DNA from 2 places in the Kitasatospora sp. CMC57 genome. Region 1 is predicted to be linked to the other one. Evidence: riboswitches for the same ligand, from Rfam matches in the RefSeq annotation. Region 1 holds a riboswitch; the other holds the start of a gene.

The links. A riboswitch is a leader RNA that binds a small molecule or an ion and turns the genes downstream of it on or off. The one in region 1 is predicted to bind S-adenosylmethionine.
Region 2: it holds a riboswitch for S-adenosylmethionine, as region 1 does, so the genes downstream of both, thrC (threonine synthase) here and ACKUU6_RS24250 (aminotransferase class V-fold PLP-dependent enzyme) in region 1, are expected to answer to the same signal.

What each region holds. Positions count from the first base shown of each region.
Region 1 is NZ_AP035881.2:5,410,838-5,415,041, reverse strand. Features, by position in the region: gene ACKUU6_RS24255 (Lrp/AsnC family transcriptional regulator) at 1-255, shown strand, start outside; gene ACKUU6_RS24250 (aminotransferase class V-fold PLP-dependent enzyme) at 432-1,835, opposite strand; SAM riboswitch class IV at 1,889-2,005, opposite strand; gene trpD (anthranilate phosphoribosyltransferase) at 2,109-3,185, opposite strand; gene ACKUU6_RS24240 (hypothetical protein) at 3,291-3,716, opposite strand; gene ACKUU6_RS24235 (cytochrome c oxidase subunit 3) at 4,153-4,204, shown strand, end outside.
Region 2 is NZ_AP035881.2:3,289,487-3,293,690, reverse strand. Features, by position in the region: gene ACKUU6_RS14465 (alpha,alpha-trehalose-phosphate synthase (UDP-forming)) at 1-130, opposite strand, end outside; gene ACKUU6_RS14460 (glucosyl-3-phosphoglycerate synthase) at 259-1,242, opposite strand; SAM riboswitch class I at 1,447-1,583, shown strand; gene thrC (threonine synthase) at 1,601-2,914, shown strand; gene ACKUU6_RS14450 (ubiquitin-like small modifier protein 1) at 2,947-3,225, shown strand; gene ACKUU6_RS14445 (cold-shock protein) at 3,814-4,020, shown strand.

The DNA.
Region 1 (4,204 bases):
ACCAGCGTCGACCGGATTCCCGAGATCGCCGAGGCGATCGCCTCGATCGAGGGCGTCAGCGAGGTCTACTCGGTGACGGGTGGCTACGACCTGGTCGCGATGGTCCGGGTCCGGCACCACGACGACCTCGCCACCGTGATCCCCGGCCGCCTCAACAAGATCCCGGGCGTCGAGCACACCGAGACCCAGATCGCCTTCCGCACCTACTCCAAGCACGACCTCGAAGCCGCCTTCGCCCTCGGCCTCGACGAGTAGCCTTTCGGCAAGGCGTCCGGTTGCACTATCCAGGGGCTCGGGGAACTGCGAGGAGATCTGGCGTGTGGGTCACTGCGAAAGTTCCTGACCACACAACGTACGTTGAACGCTCCTGAGGTCGGCTCCGCAGTTCCCCGGACCCCTGACCATAGATGCCTGGGCGGCCTGCGAAAGGTTCAGCGCCGAGTGTCCGCCACGCACCGCCCGCCCTCGTTCCGGTACGTCCACGCCGCCCCGTCGGAGACGAGCTCGCGGACGGCCGCCAGGAACCGCTCCAGGTGCTCGTCCGGCGTCCCCGCTCCGAAGCTGACCCGGATCGCGTTCAGGCTGCGCTCCCCCGGCAGCGACGGCTCCGGTGCGCCGCACTCGGACGGTGCGGCCTCCTCGCCGCCGAGAAGCGTCCGCACCAGCGGGTGCGCGCAGAACAGCCCGTCCCGCACGCCGATCCCGTACTCGGCCGAGAGCGCCGCCGAGAAGTGCGAGCTGTTCCACCCCTGCACCACGAACGAGAGCACGCCCACCCGCGCCGCGTCCTCGCCGAACAGGCTGAGCACCCGGACCTCGGGCACCTCGGCCAGGCCGGCCTTCAGACGCTCGATCAGGTGCTGCTCGCGCGCCTCCAGGACGTCGAACCCGGCCTCGGTCAACGCCCGGCAGGCGGAGGCCACCGCGTAGGCGCCGATCACGTTCGGCGAGCCGGCCTCGTGCCGGGCCGGGCCGGTCTGCCACTCGACGGCGACCGAGCCGTCCAGCTCACGGGCGACGGTCCGGCTGGCGCCGCCGCCGGCCAGGTAGGGCTCGGCCGCGTCCAGCCAGTCGCTGCGCCCGGCCAGCACCCCGGCGCCGAACGGGGCGTACAGCTTGTGGCCGGAGAAGGCGATCCAGTCCACGTCCAACTCCCTGACCGAGACGCGGTGGTGCGGCGCCAGCTGGGCGGCGTCCAGCACCACCCGGGCCCCGTGCCGGTGCGCGACCTCGGTGAGTTCGGCGACCGGCCAGAGCTCGCCGGTGACGTTGGAGGCGCCGGTAACGCAGAACAGCCGGTGCTCGGCGGGCTGCTCGGCCAGCGCGGCGTCCAGGGCCGCGACCGCCTCGGCGTGCGAGCGCGGGGCGCGCAGGTAACTGACGGTCAGGCCGTCCCGACGCCAGGGCAGCAACGAGGCGTGGTGCTCGGTCTCGAAGGCGAACACCCGGGTGCCGGCGGGCAGCGCACCGGCCAGCAGGTTGAGCGAGTCGGTGGTGGCCCGGGTGAAGACCACCTGGTCGCCCTCGCGCAGGTCGAGGAACTCCTCGACGGTGCGGCGGCTCTGCTCGAACAGGTCGGTGGAGAGCTGCGAGAGGTACCCGGCGCCGCGGTGCACGCTGCCGTAGTAGGGGGCGTACGCGGCGACGTCGTCCCAGACCCGCTGGAGCGCCGGGGAGCTGGCGGCGTAGTCCAGAGCGGCGTAGGTGACCTTCTCGCCGGAGACCAGCGGGACCTGGACGTCGTGGCCGAGAACGGCGAGCGGGGCGCAGGTCGGGAGGTGCCGCGCGGAGCGCGACGAAACAAGGGCGGCGGCGGGCGACGGGTGGGCAGACATGGGGGTGCACTCCTCGGAAGGTCCGGGACCTCGGGGTGCAGCTGTGCCGCCGACGTCCGCGCTTGCCACGCGGACGATTCGCCGCGGGCCCGGTCCTCACCCAGGGCACCCCGCCACGGAAGGAGGGTTGCCGGACAGCAAGCTGGGGCTTGTCGCTGTCACTCATGACCTGCCGAGGACTCTAGGCGAGCCGCCGAGAAGTGGTCAAACAGCAGTCCGCCATCCGGACACAGCGAAGGCCCGGCAGGCAGCCGCCGGGCCTCAACGCGTCGATCAGGAACGGGTGGTGGCCGCCGCCCAGTCCTTGAGCAGGCCCTCCGCCGCGCCCGAGTCGATGGCCGCGGCGGCCCGGACCATCCCGGCCGCGAGCTGCTCGGCCAGCGGGGCGTCGGTCAGCTCCAGCGCGGTCAGTGCGGCGGCGCTGTTCAGCAGGACGGCGTCCCGGACCGGGCCGCGCTCCCCCGCCAGCAGCCGGCGGGCCACCGCGGCGTTGAACTGCGGGTCGCCGCCGCGCAGCGCCTCGATGCCGACCGGTTCGATGCCGACCTCGCGCGGGTCGAAGGTGGTCTCGGTGACCTGACCGTCCTTCACCAGCCAGACGTGCGAAGTGGTGGAGATGGTGAGCTCGTCCAGTCCGTCGTCGCCCCGGAAGACCAGTGCGGTGGCGCCGCGCCGGGCCAGCACGCCCGCGATCAGACCGGCGAGGCGGGTGTCGAAGCAGCCGATCGCGTGCGCGGTGACCCGGGCCGGGTTGGTGAGCGGGCCGAGGATGTTGAACGCGGTCGGCACCCCGAGGTCACGGCGGGCCGGGGCGGCGTGCCGCATCGCCGGGTGGAACATCGGCGCCGGGCAGAAGGTCAGCCCGACCTCCCCGGCGATCTCGGCCACCCGGGCGGGCGTCACGTCCGGGCTGATGCCGAGCTTCTCCAGCACGTCGGTGGCGCCGCTGGCGGAGGAGGCGGCGCGGTTTCCGTGCTTGACCACCTTGGCTCCGGCGGCGGCCGCGACGATCGCCGACATGGTGGAGATGTTCACCGTCTTCGCCCGGTCCCCACCGGTGCCCACGATGTCCACCGCAGGTCCGGGGATGTGCAGGGGGTGGGCGTGCGCGTACATCGACTCGACCAGACCGGCGATCTCATCCACCGTCTCGCCCTTGGCCCGGAGCGCGACCACGAAGCCGGCCACCTGGACCGGGGTGGCCTCGCCGCCCATGATCCGGTCCATCGCCCAGGCGGTGTCGGCCTGGCCGAGGTCCTGCCCGGCCAGCAGCGTGCTCAGCAGGTCCGGCCAGGTACGGACCACCTGCGCGGGGTCGCTACCGCCGTTCGCAGGTTGTGCGTTCACCATGGCTGACTCCAGCTCTCGATCAGGGATGCTGGAGTCAGCCTAGCGATCCGGGGTGCCCGGATGCGGGGTGCTTCTCTACAGGTGAGACGCGGGGCTGACGGCCCCTCAGCGGTGCGCGGGCGTCCGCTTGGCCACCCGGGCCCGGAGCAGGGTGGCGGCGGCCTCCGCCAGGGCCACCGGGTCCACCGGGTGGGAGATGGCGGCCTCGGCCCGGCTCCAGGCGGCGAGCCAGGAGTCCTGCGGCCGGCCGATCAGCACCAGCACCGGCGGGCAGCCGTAGATCTCGTCCTTGATCTGCCGGGCCACCCCGAGCCCGCCGGCCGGGACGGCCTCGCCGTCCAGGACGCAGAGGTCGATCCCGCCCTTCTCCAGGGCGCGGAGCACGGCGGGCACCGTGGCGCACTCCAGTACGTCGACCTCCGGGAGGTCGGCGGCGGGGCGGCGGCCCAGCGCGAGGGTGACCTGCTCACGGGTGTTCCGGTCGTCGCTGTAGACGAGAACGGTGAGCGTCTCGTCGGTCGTGTGCGCCATGGGCCCTGCTCCCGGGTACTCGTCCTCTTATACGGCTGTGTCTTCGTCGTACCGTGCGTCGGCTCAACCCGGCCCGGTGTGACCCGGACCACGTTCACCTCCGGATGCTACTCCCGCACACCCGCCACGGTGACCCCCTGGCGCGATCTCCCTCGGACGAGCCGCCACGCCCGTCGCGCACACGGGCGACGGATCGTCACCCCGGAAGCTCGGTTCCACTCGTACGGCGGACCCGCTAGCCGACCCGCGGCGTGGCGGCCACCCGGACGCGCGGGGCGAACGGGTACACCTGCCGTCAATGAACCGTCAGAAATGGGACACCGCCTCCTCGAAGCCCCCGTCCGACGCCCCGTCGGCTGCCAACGGGGCATACCGCACGCACCGGACACTCCGAGGTACACCCCCCGGCGTGAAGACGGAATAAGGGACCGACATAATGTCCGTCGTGGCGACAGCAACAGCAACAGAAACCGGACACGCGCACGGAG
Region 2 (4,204 bases), 2.1 Mb from region 1:
CGCCGCCTCCTCTGCGCAGCGTCAGCGAGCCGTCGTCCTCGGCGGTGAAGGACACCGGCCCCCGGTTGGAGGCCACCAGGATGGGGGCGGCCCCGGTCAGATTCGAACGTTCGGTCGCGAGATCGGCCATGACACCAACCTTGCCTTGCACCCGGGGACCCAAACCACCCGAGCGGTGTCGCAGGGGCTCGGAACGTCCGGTTCAGGGGCTCGGGGCGAGCTCCCTGACGGGCACCTTCGCAGTGCCCGAGCCCCTGGTCAGCCCCGGCTGAGGTATTCGGGGACGGTGATCATCGGGGGACGTTCCAGGGCGGTGACCGGGTGGGTGTGGGCGGTGAACTCCCGGGTGGCCGGATCACGGGTGAACTGGGTGAGCAGGGGGTGGACCAGGTCGGGGGTGGTCTTGAGGCGGTGGGTGCGGTCGAGGCGGTCCAGTGCGGTGCGGTAGATGGTGGCCGCCATCCGGCCCAGGGCCTGGCCGTCCTGGTGCCGGTGGTGCCGGACGCCCACGTCCACCTGGGCCAGGGCGTCCAGGCCGACCAGGTCGAGCGCGTCCACCAGCAGACCCAGCTCGACGCCGTACCCGGTCGGGAACGGCAGCCGCTCCAGCAGTGACCGCCGAGCCGCGTACTCCCCGCCCAGGGGCTGGACGAAGCCGGCCAGTTGTGGCCAGTGCAGGTTGAGCAGCGGCCGCGCCACCAGTTCGGTCACCCGTCCGCCCCCGGTCGGCATCACCGCGCGGCCGGTCTCGAGCGGCCGGTCGTACATCGCCTTGACCAGCTGGATCGCCGGATCGGTCAGCAGCGGGCCGACGATGCCGGAGACGAAGGCCGGGTCGAACTCCCGCAGGTCCGCGTCGATGAAGCAGACGATCTCGCCCGAGGTCACCAGCAGTGAGCGCCAGAGCACCTCGCCCTTGCCCGGGGCGGCGGTCAGCCGGGCCAGGACGTCGTCCCGGTGCACCACCCGGGCGCCGGCCGCCGCCGCGGCCGTGGCGGTGCCGTCCACCGAGCCGGAGTCGACCACCACGATCTCGTCCACCAGCGGCAGCCGTTCCATCAGCTCCCGCCGGATCACCCGGACGATCTCGCCGACCGTCGGCTCCTCGTCGAGCGCGGGCAGCACCACGCTGACCGTCCCGGCCGGGCCGGCGGCGCGTTTGGCGGTGAGCAGGTCGGCCGGAGGCCGGTCGGCCGCCGTCCAGGAGCGTCGGCGCAGCCAGTCGGCCACCTCCGGCAGCAGCTCCTCGGGCGGGTCGGCCGGGGTCGGCTGGTCGGGCACGTCTGGTCTCCTCGGTTCGAACGCTCGGGACGGGGCTCCCGGGACGGGGCATCTCGCGACTCGGACGCACGGTTCCCCGCCGGGCGCCTTCGGATACAGTCTTCGTACTGCGGTCAGACCTTCGCACGTCGGGGTCGGCCGGAGAGCAGGACCACAACTTCACAGAGCTCATCCAGAGGGACTGAGGGAACGGCCCGTCGAAGTCCCGGCAACCTTCTCGTACGGCCGACCCCAGGGGTCATCCGGCGGGACAGGTGCCAATTCCGTCCTGTGGCGCGACCGCGTCACGGGGAAGATGAGGAGAGAGGCCTCCGCCATCATGGCTACCGCTGTTTCTGCCGCCCCGACCGTCGACCTCGGCCCCGCTGCCGCCCTGTCCTGTCGTGAGTGTGGCACCCGATTCCCGCTCGGTCCGAGCTTCGCCTGCGTCGAGTGCTTCGGCCCGCTGGAGATCGCGTACGAGTTCGGCTCCGAGTCCGCCGAGGAGCTGCGCAAGCGGATCGAGGCCGGTCCCGCGTCGATCTGGCGCTACGCGCCGCTGCTGCCGGTCCCGGCCGACGTGGCGGGCAAGCCCAACCTGAACCCGGGCTGGACGCCGCTGGTGAAGGCCGACAACCTGGGCCGCGAGCTCGGGTTCACCGCCCAGCTGCACGTCAAGGACGACTCGGGCAACCCGACCCACTCCTTCAAGGACCGGGTGGTCGCCTGCGCCATCGAGGCGGCGCGCGCCTTCAACTTCACCACCCTCTCGTGCTCCTCCACGGGCAACCTGGCCGGCGCCGTCGGTGCCGCCGCGGCCCGGGCCGGTTTCAAGTCCTGCGTCTTCATCCCGCACGACCTGGAGCAGGGCAAGGTCGTGATGGCCGGTGTGTACGGCGGCGAGCTGGTCGGCATCGAGGGCAACTACGACGACGTGAACCGGTTCTGCTCCGAACTGATCGGCGACCCGGCCGGCGAGGGCTGGGGCTTCGTCAACGTCAACCTCCGGCCGTACTACGGCGAGGGCTCGAAGACGCTGGCGTACGAGATCTGCGAGCAGCTCGGCTGGCGGCTGCCGGAGCAGCTGGTGATCCCGATCGCCTCGGGCTCCCAGCTCACCAAGATCGACAAGGGTCTGCAGGAGCTGATCAAGCTCGGCCTGGTCGAGGACCGGCCCTACAAGATCTTCGGGGCCCAGGCCGAGGGCTGCTCCCCGGTCTCCGCCGCCTTCAAGGCGGGCCACGACGTGATCCGCCCGGTCAAGCCGGACACCATCGCCAAGTCGCTGGCGATCGGCAACCCGGCCGACGGCCCGTACGTGCTGGACATCGCCCGCCGCACCGGCGGGGCGGTGGAGGACGTGACGGACGCCCAGGTGGTCGACGCGATCAAGCTGCTGGCCAGGACCGAGGGCATCTTCGCCGAGACCGCCGGCGGGGTGACCATCGGCGTGCTGAAGAAGCTGGTCGAGACCGGTCAGCTCGACCCGTCCAAGGAGACCGTCGCGATCAACACCGGTGACGGTCTGAAGACCCTGGACGCCGTCGCCGAGGCGGGCCTGACCGCCACCATCCGCCCGACGCTGGACTCCCTCCGCGCCAGCGGAATCCTCGACCAGCACAGCCGCGCCGCCGGTCTCGCCGCCTCCGCCTGATCCCCCCTCACCTCCCCGCTAGGAGCCCGCGCATGAGCGCCACCGTCCGCATCCCGACCATCCTGCGCACCTACACCGGCGGCGCCGCCGAGGTCACCGCCGAGGGCGCCACCCTGGGCGCCGTCATCGCCGACCTGGACGCCAACCACCCCGGCATCGCCGCCCGGGTGCTGGACGACGCGGGCAAGCTGCGCCGCTTCGTCAACGTGTACGTGAACGACGACGACGTGCGATTCGCCGAGGGTCTGGAGACCGAGATCAAGGACGGCGCGGGCATCTCGATCATTCCCGCGGTGGCCGGCGGCTGCTGAACTCCGGCACTCCGCGGAATGCCGTCGAGCCGCCGCCGGTACCGGAATCGCTATTTCCGGTACCGGCGGCGGCTCGCCGTCGTCGAGTGGAAAGTCGGGTGGAAATCCGGGTGGGCGCGAGGGAGTAGAGTGCGACTCGAGTCGGCGAATCCGCTCCAGCCGCCGCCAGTTCCACGCACCGTCAGCCGATCGCGTACGCAAGGCCCGTCCGGCCGTTGAGACATCCGCCGGACCGCGTGAGACAGAAGATGTCAGGCAAGCGTCAGAAATCTGGCCGCATTTTGCGGTGATGAGTCCGCTATGCCCGGAGTGAATTGCCGCATTCTGCCGCTTTCCTCCCTCGATATCCCATTCGACCGCTCCTGAATTCAGCAAGGTGGGCCCTGTTGCAGAGGGCGTCTGTCCGGATACATTCAGCCGCGATCGACGCATTCACCCGTCGGCCGGACCGCCTCGCGGTGGCCCGGTGGGGCGTTTGCGGCGTGCACGGCTGCGCCCAGGGGGGGTTCCCTCGGGCGTGCCTGTTCAGACCTGGGCCCGCATCCTGCGGGTCCGCGAAGGGCCAGCACAGCACAAGGGGAGTTCGGAATGGCTCAGGGCACCGTCAAGTGGTTCAACGCGGAGAAGGGGTACGGCTTCATCGCGGTCGACGGTGGTGCGGACGTGTTCGTCCACTACAGCGCGATCCAGATGGACGGCTACCGCACCCTCGAGGAGGGCCAGCGGGTCGAGTTCGAGATCTCCCAGGGACAGAAGGGCCCGCAGGCGGACATGGTCCGTACGCCGGCGGTCTGATCCTTTCCGAACCTCGGAGTCTCGGCTCGGCCAACGAGCTGGCGTCACCTGCTCGGTCCGCAGGCCCGTACGACACCCGTCGTACGGGCCTGCGGCGTTCCCGTCCGGAGGACGCCACTACCACGGTGGGGCTTGCACTCGATACCCGAGAGTGCTAATCATTGGCGTTAGCACTCACAGCATG